One region of the Massilia suwonensis genome, then DNA from elsewhere that is predicted to be linked to it. Evidence: predicted binding sites of a transcription regulator. Region 1 holds the regulator's gene; each other region holds the start of a gene.

Evidence for each region. The regulator sigma-54, encoded in region 1, starts transcription at its own class of promoters, with help from an activator protein. The targets are predictions, from matches to a motif close to TGGCANGNAANCTGCTTT.
Region 2: ACFPQ5_RS03405 (methanol/ethanol family PQQ-dependent dehydrogenase) is a predicted target of sigma-54. The motif match lies at 1,660-1,677, and genes of this name have one in related genera.
Region 3: ACFPQ5_RS19460 (pilin) is a predicted target of sigma-54. The motif match lies at 1,885-1,902, and genes of this name have one in related genera.
Region 4: ACFPQ5_RS06680 (PEP-CTERM sorting domain-containing protein) is a predicted target of sigma-54. The motif match lies at 2,019-2,036, and genes of this name have one in related genera.

What each region holds. Positions count from the first base shown of each region.
Region 1 is NZ_JBHSMR010000015.1:164,938-169,020, reverse strand. It holds gene lptA (lipopolysaccharide transport periplasmic protein LptA) at 1-549, shown strand, start outside; gene lptB (LPS export ABC transporter ATP-binding protein) at 549-1,310, shown strand; gene ACFPQ5_RS24300 (RNA polymerase factor sigma-54) at 1,336-2,802, shown strand; gene hpf (ribosome hibernation-promoting factor, HPF/YfiA family) at 2,866-3,222, shown strand; gene ACFPQ5_RS24290 (enoyl-CoA hydratase/isomerase family protein) at 3,339-4,083, shown strand, end outside.
Region 2 is NZ_JBHSMR010000006.1:21,985-26,067, forward strand. It holds gene ACFPQ5_RS03405 (methanol/ethanol family PQQ-dependent dehydrogenase) at 1-1,563, opposite strand, end outside; gene ACFPQ5_RS03410 (hypothetical protein) at 1,803-2,144, opposite strand; gene gfa (S-(hydroxymethyl)glutathione synthase) at 2,214-2,792, opposite strand; gene ACFPQ5_RS03420 (S-(hydroxymethyl)glutathione dehydrogenase/class III alcohol dehydrogenase) at 2,816-3,922, opposite strand.
Region 3 is NZ_JBHSMR010000013.1:2,526,327-2,530,409, forward strand. It holds gene ACFPQ5_RS19450 (flagellar brake protein) at 42-752, shown strand; gene ACFPQ5_RS19455 (pilin) at 807-1,262, opposite strand; gene ACFPQ5_RS19460 (pilin) at 1,387-1,821, opposite strand; gene ACFPQ5_RS19465 (pilin) at 2,113-2,568, opposite strand; gene sucD (succinate--CoA ligase subunit alpha) at 2,857-3,738, opposite strand; gene sucC (ADP-forming succinate--CoA ligase subunit beta) at 3,754-4,083, opposite strand, start outside.
Region 4 is NZ_JBHSMR010000011.1:9,401-13,483, reverse strand. It holds gene ACFPQ5_RS06690 (YbhB/YbcL family Raf kinase inhibitor-like protein) at 1-423, opposite strand, end outside; gene ACFPQ5_RS06685 (YeeE/YedE family protein) at 635-1,852, shown strand; gene ACFPQ5_RS06680 (PEP-CTERM sorting domain-containing protein) at 2,103-3,233, shown strand; gene ACFPQ5_RS06675 (LysR substrate-binding domain-containing protein) at 3,245-4,083, opposite strand, start outside.

The DNA of each region.
Region 1 (4,083 bases):
GCCGACTCGCTCAAGCAGGCCGTCATCAACTTCGACTCGCTCGACGTCGACGAAGTCACGCAGACGCGCATCCTGACCGGCAACGTGGTCCTCACGCGCGGCACCCTGGTCATGAAATCGGACCGCGCCCTGGTGAAGGAAACGCCGGAAGGCTACATGAACGTCACGCTCACCTCGGGCCCGGGCCGCGTCGCGACCTTCCGCCAGAAGCGCGACGGCGGACCTGACCTCTGGATGGAAGGGCAAGCCGAGCGCATCGAATACGACGAGCGCGTGGAAGTGGTGAAGCTGTTCTCGAAGGCGGTCGTGAAGGAGCTGGAAAACAGCCGCCTCACCAACCAGATCGACGGCGCCTACATCTCGTACGACAGCCGGCGCGAAGTGGCGACCGTGCGCAACGACGCCAGCGGCGAAAGCAAGGTCGGCGGCGGCCGCGGCACCCTGATCATCGCGCCGCGCCGTACTGCAACGGGCGCCCCCGCAGCAGCGCCTGCAGCAGCCGTACCGGCAACCCCGGCAGCAACGCCGGCAGCGGCAGGAAAGAAATAATGAAGGATGCACGCGACAACCGCAGTACCCTGGTCGTACGGGGCCTGCAAAAAAGCTATGGCAAGCGCCTGGTCGTGCGCGACGTGTCCCTGGAGGTCGGCTGTGGCGAAGTGGTCGGCCTGCTCGGCCCGAACGGCGCCGGCAAGACCACCTCGTTCTACATGATCGTCGGCCTGGTGCCGTCGGACGCCGGCTCGATCGAAATCAACGGCACCGATATCTCGAGCCTGCCGATCCACCGCCGCGCGGTACTGGGTTTGTCCTACCTGCCGCAGGAAGCCTCGGTGTTTCGCAAGCTGACCGTCGAAGACAACATCCGCGCCGTGCTCGAACTGCAGCACGACGAGAACGGCAAGTCGCTGAGCCGCGCCGCCATCGACGAGCGCCTCGATTCGCTGCTGGCCGAACTGCAGATCGAGAAGCTGCGCGAGAACCCGGCGCTGTCGCTGTCGGGCGGCGAGCGCCGCCGCGTCGAGATCGCGCGCGCACTGGCGACCAATCCGCGCTTCGTGCTGCTGGACGAACCGTTTGCCGGCGTCGACCCGATCGCCGTGATCGAGATCCAGCGCATCGTGCGCTTCCTGAAGGAGCGCGGCATCGGCGTGCTGATCACCGACCACAATGTGCGCGAGACGCTCGGCATCTGCGACCGCGCCTACATCATCAACCAGGGCGCCGTGCTGGCGTCGGGCCGTCCCGACGACATCATCGCGGACGAGTCGGTACGGCGCGTCTACCTGGGCGAACACTTCCGCATGTAGTAACGGATCAGAACCTAAGCGGACCATGAAACAATCCCTGCAACTCCGGACTTCGCAGCACCTGGCGCTCACGCCGCAGCTTCAGCAGTCGATCCGCCTGCTGCAGCTCTCCACGCTCGAACTGCACCAGGAGATCGAGCAGATCCTGTCGGATAACCCGCTGCTCGAACGGCTCGACGATCCGCTCGACCACTCGGTTCGCCTGCTGGCCGACGGCGCCATCAATGCCGCGCCGGCACCGAGCGAAGCGCCTGCGCCGAACGGCGAAGAAGGTGCTCCTGCCCCCGATGCGCCGGAAGGCGGCGAGGGCGGCGACGTCGAACGCGGCGAAGCCGAGGGCGAGTGGGGCGACCTTTCTCGCAGCGGCAATGCCGAAGGCGACGACGACGGCCGTCCGCAGCTGGGCGCGATGGGCGTGACCCTGCGCGAGCACCTGTGCGAACAGATCCGCGTCACCGCCGTCTCGGCGCGCGACCGCGCGCTGGCCGAACTGGTGATCGATGCCATCGACGACAACGGCTACCTCGAAGAGCAGCTCGACGAAATTCACGCGCGCCTGCCGAGCGAACTCGAAGTCGAGATGGACGAACTGCGCTGCGCGCTGGCGCTGGTGCAAAGCCTCGATCCGGTCGGCGTCGGTGCGCGCAGCGCGGCCGAGTGCCTGGCGCTGCAGATCCGCGCCATGCCCGGCGTGCCGCTGGTGACGCGGCGCATGGCTTTGAAGATCGTCGAGGGTTACCTGAACTGGTTCGCGCAGCGCGAATTCACCAAGCTGAAAAAGGCGCTCGACTGCGACGACGAAGACCTGCGCGAAGCGCAGGCCGTGATCCGCCAGTGCAATCCGCATCCCGGCGCGGCCTTCGCATCGAGCGTCTCGGACTATGTCGTTCCGGACGTTATTGTCCGCAAATCGAAGAACGGCTGGAGCGTCTCGCTGAACAACGAGGTGATGCCGCGCCTGCGTGTGAACAACGTCTACGCCAACCTGCTCAAGCAGGGAAAAGGCGAAGGCCAGATGAGCGCGCAGCTGCAGGAAGCGAAGTGGTTGATTAAAAATATGCGCCAGCGCTTCGACACGATCCTGCGTGTTTCGCAGGCAATTGTGGAGCGCCAGAAGAACTTTTTCAGCCATGGCGCGGTTGCCATGCGTCCCCTTGTGCTTCGCGAGATAGCTGATACACTAGGTCTACACGAGAGCACTATTTCTCGGGTAACAACTCAGAAATTCATGCTGACCCCGCACGGCATGTTTGAGCTGAAGTATTTCTTCGGAAGCCATGTCGCCACCGAAGCGGGGGGCGAAGCATCGTCCACGGCGATACGGGCGCTCATTGCGCAACTGACAGGAGCAGAGGACCCAAAGAACCCATTATCCGACAGCAAGATCGCGGAAATGCTCGGTGAACAAGGCATGGTCATTGCGCGCCGCACGGTTGCAAAATACCGCGAGGCACTCAAGATTCCTCCCGTCAGTCTCCGCAAATCCTTGTAACAGCGGCCCCCATGCGCACTCCTTGCGCGGCGCGGGCGCCGCTCACTTTTCAAAGGAGTGTGTATGAATCTCACTATCAGCGGTCACCACCTCGACGTCACCCCCGCCATTCGTGAATACGTACAGAACAAGCTGGAACGCATCACCCGCCATTTCGATCAAGTGATCGATTCCCATGTCATCCTCGCGATCGACAACCTGACTGAAAAAGACAAACGACAAAAGGCCGAGATCAACCTGCGCGTCTCCGGCAAGACGGTGCATGTGGAAAGTGTGGCGCAAGACCTGTACGCAGCGATCGACCTCCTGATGGACCGGCTCGACCGCCAGGTAATGAAATACAAGACGATGTTGAAGGACCATAGTCGTGAGGCGCTCAAGCGCCTGCCTGAAGGCGGAGAGGCCGCTGCCGCGATGTAATTCTCGGCAAGCAAGCACCGTCTGAACGAGGGCGCCGGAAGGGCGCCCTTTTCATTTTGTGCGCGGCGTAGGCGGGCTTGGGTAAAATGCATGTCTTTTCATCTATTGCGCTGACCATGACCGACCACGTCCTCACCCGCGTTGCCAACGGCACCGGCGTCATCACGCTCGACCGCCCGAAGGCCCTGAATTCCCTCTCCCTGGCGATGGTGCGCCGCCTCGCCGACATCCTGCTGGCCTGGCGCGACGACGCGACCGTGTCCGCGGTCGTGCTCGGCAGCAGCAGCGAAAAAGCCCTGTGCGCAGGCGGCGACATCCGCTTCTTCCACGAAGCCGGCCATGCCACGCCGACGGGCGGCAGCGCGCTGCTGGAAGATTTCTTCACCGAGGAATACGCGCTGAATCACCTGATCCATTTCTATCCGAAACCGTATATCGCGATTATGGACGGCGTCGTGATGGGCGGCGGCATGGGCATCGCCCAGGGCGGCCCTGAGACCGGCCTGCGCATCGTGACCGAGCGCACGAAGATGGCGATGCCGGAAGTGAACATCGGCCTGTTCCCGGACGTCGGCGGCAGCCATTTCCTGTCGCACGCGCCTGGTCAGCTGGGCAATTACCTGGGCCTGACCGGGCTGACGATCGGTGCGGCGGATGCGCTGTATGTCGGCCTGGCCGACGTGTTTATTCCGAGCGCGCAGCTGGGGGAATTGAATGCGTTGATCGACGCGACGCCGGGTGCGCAGCTGGCCGACGCCATCCGGGCCTTCGCCGCGCCATTTGCCCTTGACGCGGGCCAGAGCGTATTGGAAACGCAGCGCGCCGCGATCGACACCCACTTCGGTGCCGGCTCGGTGGCCG
Region 2 (4,083 bases), on a different contig from region 1:
GTTCAGGTCGACCGCTTTCAGGTAGCCCTCCAGGGTGCCGTAGAACACGACGTCGCCGGCAGTCGAGAGCGCGCCGCTCCAGACCGAGAATTTCTCGGGCTTGGACCAGAGGATCTTGCCGGTGCCGGCATCCCAGGCGATGAAGTTACCCAGTCCGCCATGGCTGTTCGGCGCCGCATACATCGAGAGCGTCGAGCCGACATAGGGCTGGCCGGCCGTGTACTCGATCTGGAAAGGCTCGTAGTCCATGCAGACGTGGTTCGTCGGCACATAGAAGATGCCGTTCTTGCGGTTGAAGCTGGCCGGCTGCTGGTCCTTGGTGCCGAGCGCCGAGGGGCAGATGCCTTTCGAATTGAAATCGGGACCGTTCTTGTCGGTGCTGTACTTGGCCACGACTTGCGGACGCCCGCTCTTCATGTCGACGTGGGTCGCCCAGTTCACTTTCGGGTCGTATTTTTCGGCGACCAGCAGCTCGCCGCTGACGCGGTCGAGGGTGTAGGCGAAGCCGTTGCGGTCGAAGTGCACCAGGGCCTTGCGCGGCTGGCCCTTGACCTTGATGTCGGCCAGGATCATTTCGTTGACGCCGTCGTAATCCCACTCGTCGTGCGGCGTCATCTGGTAAACCCATTTCGCCATCCCGGTGTCGAGATCGCGGGCGAAGATGGTCATCGACCACTTGTTGTCGCCGGGACGCTGGCGCGGGTTCCAGGTGCTCGGGTTGCCGGTGCCGTAGTAGACCAGGTTGGTCGCCGGATCGTAGCTGTACCAGCCCCAGGTCGTGCCGCCGCCCAGTTTCCACTGGTCGCCCTGCCAGCTCTTGAGCGAGGAATCGGGGCCGATCGGCGCCATCTTGCCGTCGGTCCAGGTCATGGTTTTGCCGGGGTCGACCATCAGTTCGTTGTCGGGCCCGGTGCTGTAGGCCTTCCACAGGATTTTGCCGGTGTTCATGTCGTGCGCCGTCACGCGTCCGCGCACACCGAATTCGCCGCCGCTGATACCGGTGAGCACCTTGTCCTTGAACACGTGCGGGGTATTGGTCGTGGTCTCGCCGATCTTCGGATCGCCGACCTTGATCTTCCAGAGCTCGGCGCCGGTCTTGGCATCGAGCGCGACCAGGGTGGTGTCGGCCTGCTGCAGGAAGATCTTGCCGTTGGCGTAGGCCACGCCGCGGTTGACGGTGTCGCAGCACATCACGGGAATGACGGTCGGGTCCTGCTTCGGCTCGTACTTCCAGCGGATGCTCTGGTCTTCCAGAGAGAGTGCGAACACCTTGTTCGGGAAGGGGCTGTGGATGTACATGGTGTCGCCGACGACCAGCGGTCCGCCTTCGTGGCCGCGCAGCACGCCGGTGGAGAAGGTCCAGGCGACCTGCAGGTTCTTGGCATTCTTGGCGGTGATCTGTTTCAGCTCGCTGTAGCGGTGATTCGCGAAGTTACCGGACTGCATGGCCCAGTTCTTCGGATCCTTCGTCAGCTGCTCGACGTCGGAGTTGGCGGCAAAGGCCGGGGCAGCCGCCAGCGCCAGGCACGGCCACCAGCGGATGAGTCTTGTAGTGAGTGACATGGTTAAGTCTCCTTTGGTTTTATACGCGGTGCGACCTGATTACGCTTGCAGGCAAACTTCCGGACTGCGACAGGCGGGGTAGCCCCAACCAACAGCACAGCACTTACCGTGCCAGTGTCTGCATGTGCGTACTGCGCGGCGTCCTGTGCAGAATTCGTGACAGTCGGCCCTGAACGTGTGCCATCCGTGACGCAGCACCGTACTGAACATCGTGCGCAACATCGAACTCATCATCGGGCTCAACGCTCGGGCACGTGACAGGCCTTGCTGGCGCTGGCCTGCAAGGCTTTGTACTTGTTCGCCATCACCTTGACGGTCGGCGGATCGCGGAACATGCCGCCCCGCTCGCCCGCCAGGGTCTGGTTGCGCTGGGCGGTCGACATCGCCACGTAGTCCTCGTACGACATTTCCTTGGCGATGTGGTCGATAGCGCAGGAACATTTGTAGAGGTACTCGTATTTGCCCTCGTGTTTCTGCATGCATTCGAGCACGTACTCGACCCGGCCGCTGGTCGGGAAATCGTGGGCCTGGACGGCCAAGGGCGCCAGGCCCGCCGCCAACAACAATATGCTTCGCTTCATCTTCTCTCCATGGGGCTCGCAGCGGCCGGTCAGGTGCGGACCGGCCACTGCGTGTTCCGCAGGTATTGGTTATGCGTTCCTGAGCACGCCACGCTGCTTGGCGACGTGGGTCGAGATCGCGTCCATCAGGGCCGGCGAGAGCGCGTCGTAGGGCGGCAGGCCCATCTCGGTCAGGCGGGCACGCACCGCGCCCATCTCTTGCGGCGGGGCGCCTGCCTCGATGATCGAGGAGACGAAGGCGGCGAACTCGGGCGGAGCCCAGCCCTTTTCTTTGGAGAGCTCGGTGTGCACGAAGTCGAGTCCATAGAAGGCGTGTCCGGTGTTTTCGATGCGCCCGTACATGTGGACACCGCAGTCGCGGCAGGCGTAGCGCTGGATCGTGGCGCTCTGGTCGACGACCTGCAGCTTGTCTTCGTTGGCGGTGACCTTGACATTCTCGCGTCCGACCACGGCGACTTGCGAAAACAGCGCGCCGGCCGGCTTCCAGCACTTGGTGCAGCCGCACACGTGGTTGTGCGCCACCTGCCCTTTGATCTCGACCGTGACCGGATTGCTGCTGCACAGACAGGTCAGCGTGCCGCCCGCGAAGTTGGGGTCGGACCGCTTCATGCCGTCGACTGCCGGATGGATATTGGTTGCACTGCTCATGATCGCGTCTCCTTGTGGTTGGATTAGTACAGCACGACCGAGCGGATCGACTGCCCGCTCTTCATCAGCTCGAAGCCTTCGTTGATGCGCTCGAGCGGTAAGGTATGGGTGATCAGGTCGTCGATGTTGATCTTGCCGTCCATGTACCAGTCGACGATCTTCGGCACGTCGGTGCGGCCGCGCGCGCCGCCGAAAGCAGAGCCTTTCCATTGGCGCCCGGTGACGAGCTGGAAGGGCCGCGTGCTGATTTCCTGGCCGGCCGCGGCGACGCCGATGATGAAGGATTGGCCCCAGCCCTTGTGGCAGCACTCGAGCGCCTGGCGCATCAGCTGGACGCTGCCGACACACTCGAAGGAAAAGTCGGCGCCGCCGTCGGTCAGCTGCACGATGTGGTCGACGACGTTGCCGACCTCGTTCGGATTGACGAAGTGGGTCATGCCGAACTTGCGCGCGATCTCGACGCGGCCGGGATTGATGTCGATGCCGATGATCTTGTCGGCCCCGACCATTTTCGCGCCCTGGATCACGTTCAGGCCGATGCCGCCCAGGCCGAACACGACGACGTTCGCGCCGGCTTCCACCTTGGCCGAGAACACGACGGCGCCGACGCCCGTGGTGACGCCGCAGCCGATGTAGCAGGCTTTATCGAAGGGCGCGTCGGAGCGGATTTTCGCGAGGGCGATTTCGGGGACGACGATGTAGTTGGAAAAGGTCGAGGTGCCCATGTAGTGGAACAGCTGCTGGCCGTCGATCGAGAAACGCGAGGTTGCGTCGGGCATCAGGCCGCGTCCCTGGGTCGCGCGGATCGACTGGCATAGATTCGTCTTGCGCGACAGGCAGAATTTGCATTGCCTGCATTCGGGCGTGTACAGGGGGATGACGTGGTCGTCGCGCTTGACCGAGGTGACGCCGGGGCCGGTCTCGAGCACGATGCCGGCGCCCTCGTGGCCGAGGATGGCAGGGAAAATGCCCTCGGGGTCGGCACCGGACAAGGTGTAGTAATCGGTGTGGCAGATACCGGTCGCCTTGATCTCGACCAGTACCTCGCCGGCGCGCGGCCCCTCCAGGTCGACCTCGGCGATGGACAGGGGTTCTCCGGCCTTCCACGCAATGGCAGCTCTCGTTTTCATGGCATCTTTCTTGTCGATGAGGTCCGCTACCAGAGCGGACGGGTTAGCAAAACGGGGGCAGGCCGGGCTTATCGCCGCTCCAAATCTGCAACAACGCTCAGTGCGTTGTGCCGGCCGGGAGACAGGTGTTCCGTCCTCGCTGCTCGCATCGCTGTCGGAAC
Region 3 (4,083 bases), on a different contig from region 1:
CCCTTGCCAGACCAAAGGCTTTTACTTCAAGTACCTACTGCATGCACGTCGGACAGGCGAACGAGCTCAAACCCCAGGATGTCGACTTCGAGACCATGAATCTCCAGGTCGGCACGCGCCTGCAGCTCATCACCCATCGCCGCGTCAAGCCGGTCCAGCACTTCTCGAGCCTGATCGGCTACGTCAAGGATGAGTACATCATCCTCAAGATCCCGATGGAAAGCGGCGCGCCGATCGCACTGGCCGAGGGCGAGCGCCTGACGATCCGCGTGTTCTCGGGCATCAAGGTCTGTTCCTTCGCCTGCACCGTCGAGCGCGTGTTCGCGCGGCCCCTGTACTATGTCCACGTTTCCTTTCCGACCTCGGTGCAGGGCACCAGCCTGCGCACGGCAATGCGGGTCAAGGTCGACCTGCCCGCGCAGATCCACGGCAGCGGCACCCACAACAAACCGCTGGCCTGCACGATCCTGAATTTGTCGGTGAGCGGCGCCCTGGTGGTGTCTCCGAACCGCCTGCCGGCTGACGAAGAGCAGATCACGCTGCAGTTCTCGCTGAAGGCGCCGCCGGACGACCAGGAAGTGCGGGTGTCGACGCGCGCGGCGATCCGCAACGTCAACGTCGCCAAGGCGGCCGACGACAGCGACCTGTACACTTACGGCCTGCAATTCATCGACCTCGATCCGGGGCACTACACCCTGCTGCAGAACATGACCTATGAGGCGCTGCTGGCCGACCGGCAGAAGATCGTCTGAGGCGCGTCGCCTGCAATGCAAGACCCCGCTGCGGCGGGGTTTTTTATTGGTGGATCAGCCGGCCTTGCCCTTGCAGACCGCTTCGGGGCCGATCTGCTTTTGCGGAACGGTCGGCGCGCTGCAGCTCCAGACGCCGCTATCCTTGTCGCGCGTGAGGGTGATGGTCTGGTCCTTGACGCTGGCGGGACCGGCCACGATCTGGCAAGTCAGGCTGGCGGCCTCGGTGTTGGCGGCCGCGCCGAACTTGCAGTTGGCGGTGGGCTTGTCGGCGGCGGCCAGGCCGATGTCTTGCGGCCCTGCGACGGTCTCGCCATCGTTGAGGCGGGTATCGACACCGACCTTGCCGGCGGCGACTTCGGCCAGGGCCACGCCGAACTTCGATTTCGCCATGTAGTCCTGGTAGGCGGGAATCGCGATCGTCACCAGGATTCCGATGATGGCGACGACGATCATCAGTTCGACCAGGGTAAAGCCTGCTTCTTTCTTCCTCACAAGGTTCGTGCGTGTCACGGTAATTCTCCGGTGGTTGAAGAGTCCGCAACGATAACCGTGAGCGCCAGAGCACGATTGAGGAGACGCAGCCAAAAACAAAAACCCCGCCGAAGCGGGGTTCTTGAGTCAGGCAAGGCCGGTATTACGAAGCTTTGCAGACGCCTTCCGGGCCAATCAGTTTCTGGGCGACATTTGCGCCGCAGGTCCAGGCGCCGCTGGTGGCGTCACGGGTCAGGGTGATGGTCTTCTCTTTCACGCTGGCAGGACCGGCGACGATCTTGCAGGTCAGGGTGGTGGCGCTGGCGCCGAAGGTGCAGTTCGCGGTCGGCTTGTCAGCAGCGGCCAGGCCTGCGTCTTCCGGCGCGGCAATGGTTTCGCCGTCGTTCAGCTTGGCATCGAAACCGACTTTACCGGCCGACACTTCAGCCAGGGCAGCGCCGAACTTCGACTTGGCGGTGTAGTCCTGGTAAGCAGGGATGGCGACAGCAGCCAGGATGCCGATGATCGCGACGACGATCATCAGTTCGATCAGGGTGAAACCCGCTTGGGCCTTCTTAACAATTTTCATCGATTTCATGGTGTTACTCCGGTCAGGTAGAGAGGGGGTGTCTGTTGCGTTGCTTGGTGCCACGCTTTCTCTATTGCAAGCCGCGTGCCAGCCTGATTTCGCCCCTGTTCAATAATTACCCAACAATAAAAGTGACAAAAGCCGTCGCTGGACAGCTTTTGGGGTGACAAGTTTTGTCGGCTGCTGCCAATTTATGCCAGATGGGTGAACATTTTTGCATGGTCGAGCACGAGCGTTTTGCGTAGCCGACAAAACAAAAACCCCGCCGTAGCGGGGTCTTGGTGGATGCAAGTTCAGCTATTAGCCGGCGGTCTTGCCGGTGCAGATGCCGGTCGCGCCGATGAGCTTTTGCGGCACGGTAGTGGCAGCGCAGGTCCAGGCGCCGGTGGTTGCGTCGCGGCTCAGGGTGATGACCTGGTCTTTCACGCTTGCCGGACCGGCGACGATCTTGCAGCTCAGGCCGGTAGCAGGAGCGGCAGCAACGTCGAATTCGCAGTTGGCGGTCTTGTCGGCTTTCTTGTTCAGGCCAGCCTGTTCAGGTGCGGTGACGGTGTCGCCGTCGTTCAGACGCGAATCGTAGCCCACTTTACCAGCCGACACTTCAGCCAGTGCGGCGCCAAACTTCGACTTGGCGGTGTAGTCCTGGTAGGCGGGGATCGCGACAGCAGCCAGGATGCCGATGATGGCGACAACGATCATCAGTTCGATCAGGGTGAAGCCGGCTTGGGTCTTCTTAACAATTTTCATCGATTTCATGGAGTTCTCCGGGTAGGTATTGGGTTGTCTGTTTTGGTAGTGCTTCGTGCCACGTTCTCTATATTGCAAGCGCCGTGCCAGCCCATTTCCGCATGGAATCGATAATTCGATGACAATAAAAGCGACAAAAGATGTCATTACAGCTAGTTGGTATGACAAATTTTGTCACTCAGTGTGCAATTTCTGTCTGACAACAATTCAGCTGACGAAAATTGTTGTGCCGGTCTATGCACCAATAAAAAAGGGAAGCCCGCAGGCTTCCCTCTTCAGAACAAGAACTGTCCGGTATTACAGCATGGCCTTCAGCAGGCGTGCCATTTCCGATGGGTTCTTGGTGGCTTTGATGCCGCACTCTTCCATGATGTCCAGCTTGGCTTGCGCGGTGTCGGCGCCGCCCGAGATCAGCGCGCCGGCGTGGCCCATGCGCTTGCCCGGAGGAGCGGTGACACCGGCGATGAAGCCCACGACCGGCTTCTTCATGTTGTCCTTGACCCAACGTGCTGCGTTGGCTTCGTCAGGACCGCCGATTTCGCCGATCATGATGACCGCGTCGGTATCAGGATCGTCGTTGAACATCTTCATCACGTCGATGTGCTTCAGACCGTTGATCGGGTCGCCGCCGATGCCGACTGCCGACGATTGGCCCAGACCCAGTGCGGTCAGCTGGCCGACTGCTTCATAGGTCAGGGTGCCCGAGCGCGAGACGACGCCGATGCGGCCCTTGCGGTGGATGTGACCCGGCATGATGCCGATCTTGATTTCGTCCGGGGTGATCAGGCCTGGGCAGTTCGGGCCCAGCAGCAGGGTCTTCGAGCCGGCCTTGGCCATGCGGTCCTTCAGGGCCATCATGTCACGGACAGGGATGCCTTCGGTGATGCAGATTGCCAGGTCCAGGTCGGCTTCGACGGCTTCCCAGATCGCGGCGGCGGCGCCTGCCGGCGGCACGTAGATGACCGACACGGTCGCGCCGGTAGCGGCTTTCGCTTCGGTGACGTTGGCGTAGATTGGAATGCCTTCGAAGTCTTCGCCGGCTTTCTTCGGGTTCACGCCTGCGACGAAGGCAGCCTTGCCGTTCGCGTAGTCGCGGCACATACGGGTATGGAACTGACCGGTCTTGCCGGTGATACCCTGGGTGATGACTTTAGTATCTTTGTTGATCAGGATCGACATTTTTTATTCCTTGAATTAGGCGTTACCAGCTGCAGCGGCGACGACGGCCTTGGCTGCATCTTCCATCGTATCGGCGGCGATGATCGGCAGACCGGAGTCGGCCAGCATCTTCTTGCCCAGGTCTTCGTTGGTGCCCTTCATGCGCACGACCAGCGGCACTTGCAGCGACACGGCCTTCGATGCGGTGATCACGCCTTCGGCGATGACGTCGCAACGCATGATGCCGCCGAAGATGTTGACCAGGATGGCTTTCAGGCCTGGGTTCTTCAGCATGATCTTGAATGCTTCGGTGACTTTCTCAGCCGTCGCACCGCCGCCCACGTCCAGGAAGTTGGCCGGCTCGCC
Region 4 (4,083 bases), on a different contig from region 1:
GCGGCCGTCCGGCTTGATGTCGGCGGCGAAGACTTCCTTCACCGTGATCAGGTACAGCTTGTTGTCGCGGATCGCCAGGCCGTGGGCGCCGGCGCGGTTCGCCACCGTGACGGCGGGACCGTCGGCGCGGCCGTCGCCGTTGGCGTCGCGTAGCAGCAGCACGTCGCCCTGGTCGCGCCGCGACACGTAGACGTCGCCGTTCGGCGCCACCGCGATGATGCGCGCGTTTTTGAGGCCGGTGGCGAAGGGCGTGACCGTGAAGCCGCCAGGGGCCTTGATGCCGCGCATGCGCTCCGGCGTCGCATCGAGCTTGTTCGGCTTGAAGATGTTGTTGTCGAGGGAGACCTGGGTACCATCGCCCTGCTGGGCATAGGCACCGCTTACCGCCATGGCCAGCAGGGAGGCTGCGAACGCGCGTTTCATTGGGTATCCTTTCCAGTCGATTCGGTCCTGTGAGTGTCGGTCGATCGTGCCAGAGCGGCGCCCGGCAGTATGTTGGAGAACGTACATTGAACAAGGGATAACGGTTCAAATCTGTGACAGGCGCCAGCACGCCAAACCGAAGCGCCCTCTGCAGAAATAAGCGAAACGCGAGACAATGCGGGATTCCATTTTCGACTGTTATTTCTCGACAATGTCTACCTCCACTACGCTTTCCGTTCCGCCGCGCGCGGACATCAACCTGAAGCCGCTCGGCGTCGCCCTGCTGCTGATCCTGCTCGGCACCTGGTACCTCGGGCAGAACGTCAGCGCCAAGCTGGCTTCCCTGTTCGTGGTCGGCTCGCTGCTCGGCATGGCCCTGTATCACGCCGCCTTCGGTTTTACCTCGGCCTGGCGCGTCTTCATCGCCGACGGCCGCGGCGCCGGCCTGCGCGCGCAGATGCTGATGCTGGCCGTCGGCGTGGCGCTGTTCTTCCCGGCGCTCGCCAGCGGCACCCTGTTCGGCAATCCGGTCACGGGCCTGGTCTCTCCGGCCGGCACCTCGGTGATCGTCGGCGCCTTCATCTTCGGCATCGGCATGCAGCTGGGCGGCGGCTGCGCTTCCGGCACGCTGTACACGGTGGGCGGCGGCAGCACGCGCATGCTGGTCACGCTGTTCTTCTTCATCGTCGGTTCCCTGATCGGCACCGCCTACATGCCGTTCTGGACCTCGCTGCCGCAGCTGGCGCCGATCTCGCTGGTGAAAACCCTGGGGACCGGGCCGGCGCTGCTGCTCAACTGGGCCGTGTTCGCGCTGATCGCCTTTATCACTGTCGTGGTCGAGAAGCGCCGTCACGGCCGCATTGTCGTCTCGCCGGTGAAATCGACCGGCCGCGCGACCTGGCTGCATGGTCCCTGGCCGCTGGTGGCGGGCGCGCTGGCGCTGGTGCTGCTGAATTTCGCGACGCTGGCGCTGTCGGGCCGGCCCTGGGGCGTGACCTCGGCCTTTGCCCTGTGGGGCGCCAAGGGCGCGGCGCTGATCGGCATCGATACCCCGAGCTGGGCCTACTGGTCGACCAAGGCGAACGCCGCCGCGCTGGCCGCGCCGGTAACGCAGGACGTGACCTCGATGATGGACATCGGCATCGTGCTCGGCGCGATGGCCGCCGCTGCCCTGGCCGGCCGCTACGCACCGGTGTGGAAGCTGCCGCTGCGTTCCCTGGTCGCGGCCATGGTCGGCGGCCTGATGCTGGGCTTCGGCGCACGCCTGGCCTATGGCTGCAACATCGGCGCCTACTTCAGCGGCATCGTCTCGGGCAGCCTGCACGGCTGGCTGTGGTTGATTGCCGCGTTTGCCGGCAACGTCTTCGGTACGCGCCTGCGTCCGCTGTTCGGACTCGAAGTCGAGCGTGTGAAGCTTGCCGCCTGCTGAATGCGTGCTTTCAGGCCGGAGAGAACCTCCGGCCTGCCAATTGTTTCTCCGATTTTACATTCAAGATCAAATTCGCAACAAAAATTAGTGTCGAGAAACTTTACATCTGGATTTTGTATTTACAATCGGAAAATTTATTTCTTTTAGGATCAGATGCTTATGAATTTGGCATAATTTTTGCTAACTCAGCATGGGTAACAGAAAAGTCCGAAACGCATACGGACACGTCCAAACCTACTGAAAGCAAACTATGTCAAACAATGTTCTGCGTCCCGCCCTGATCGCGGCTTTTGGCGTCATGTTGTCGCTGCCGATGTTTGCATCGGCAGCCGTCGTTAATTCGACGACCACCGCTACAGCCGATTTCACCGTTCCTCAAGCCTTTGCGTCAAACACCACTACCGGGACAAGCTCAGCCACTGCTAATACGACATCGAAATCCACATCGACGAATATTGCCAAATTCGACGCCAGTACCGGCGTTCTGACTGGCGTGAAGGTGAATGTAGCGTCTCAGTACAAACAGTCGACCACCTTAGCGGCGCCGGGCGTTGCTGGAAACAGCGGCAAGAAGGATGCGGCGGGCACGGGTACCGGTTCACTCCAGATAAGCTTGCCTGGCGCCTCGGCGCCGGCGACATGGACCACCACCGCCCAGCCCCTTACCTGCGACGGGAAGCGCGACGTGGGTTGCTCTGCCAGCACGGCGCCTGGAAAGACGACCGTCGACGGTACGCTGACGGCTGGCGCGCTGGACCAATATGTCGGCGCGGGCACCAGTTTCGCCGTGAACACCCAGGCAACCGTAGCGGCCCGGACGACCAATAACACCTTTGCCAGCGCTACCACCACCTCGACGCTCGACTGGACCGGCACGCTGAGCGCAACCTACGAGTACCTGCTGCACGCGGCGCAGTCCTTCGAAGACGGCAGCTCGGCACTGACCCTGAACCTGGACTTCGGCTCGGTCTACCTGGGCGATAGCGCGGCCGACCAGCTCTTCTCGATCTTTAACGGTAAAGGCGCGCGTGTCGGCCTGCAGCTGACCAATGTCAGCGAAACGGGCAGCGGCAACGGCATGTTCTCGACCAACCTGGACACCTACAACAACATCGCCGCCGGCGGCAGCCAGGGCTTCAAGGCTTCCTTCCTGGCCAGCCAGCTGGGCAGCTTCAGCACCACCTACCAGCTGACGCTGGCAGACCTGGCGCCGTCGACCTACGCGGCGAACACGCTGTATTCGGGCTATGGCCTGACGCTGAACCTGGCCGGTAATGTCATCGCACGCCCGGTCCAGAACGACGTTCCGGAACCGGCAACCCTAATGCTGCTGGGCCTGGGCGCCGCAGCCTTCGGCGTCAGCCGCAAGCGCAAGGCCTGAGAAACGGTGGCTCAGCCTGGCCGGGCCTTCGTAGCGCGGCCCGGCCGGTCTGGTGGCGCCTGGAAGTGCTCGACCAGGAAGTCGATGAAGGCGCGCGCGCGCAGCGTCTGGTTGCGCTGGCTCGGATAGTAGACGAACAGGTCGGCGTCGGGCAGGGAGAATTCGGGCAGCACGATCTTCAGCCGGCCGCTGTCGAGGTAGCGGGCCAGGTCCCATTCCGAGCGGATCAAAATGCCATGGCCGTCCAGGGCCCAGCCGAGCACGATGTCGCCGTCGTTACTGGACACCATGCCGTGCACCTTGACGACCTCGCTGGCGTCGCCCTGCGTGAAGCGCCAGATGCCGTAGGCCTCGTCGTTCTGGCGGTGGATGATGCAGCGGTGGCTGGCGAGATCCGCGAGCGTCTGCGGCGTGCCGTGGCGCGCCAGGTAGGCCGGCGAGGCACAGAGGAAGCGCCGGTTCGACATGATGCGCCGCGCATTCAATCTCTTGTCGGGCAAGGCGCCGAAGCGGATGGCGAGATCGAAGCCGCTTTCGACCAGGTCGACCGGACGGTCGGTCACCTCTACCTGCACCTCGATCTCCGGGTAGCGCTGGGCGAAGCTTGAGACCAGCGGCGCGATCGTGGTGCGTCCGAAGCCGAGCGTCGCGTTCACGCGCAGCAGCCCGCGCGGGGTGCCGCGTCCCTGCGCCACCTCGTCTTCCATTTCCGTGATCTCGGCCAGGATGCGCGTCGCGTGACGCAGATAGGTCTCGCCCTCGCTGGTGAGGCTGACGCTGCGCGTGGTGCGGTTCAGCAGGCGCACTCCCAGGCGGCTTTCCAGCGCCGCCAGCCGCTTGGTCGCAGCCG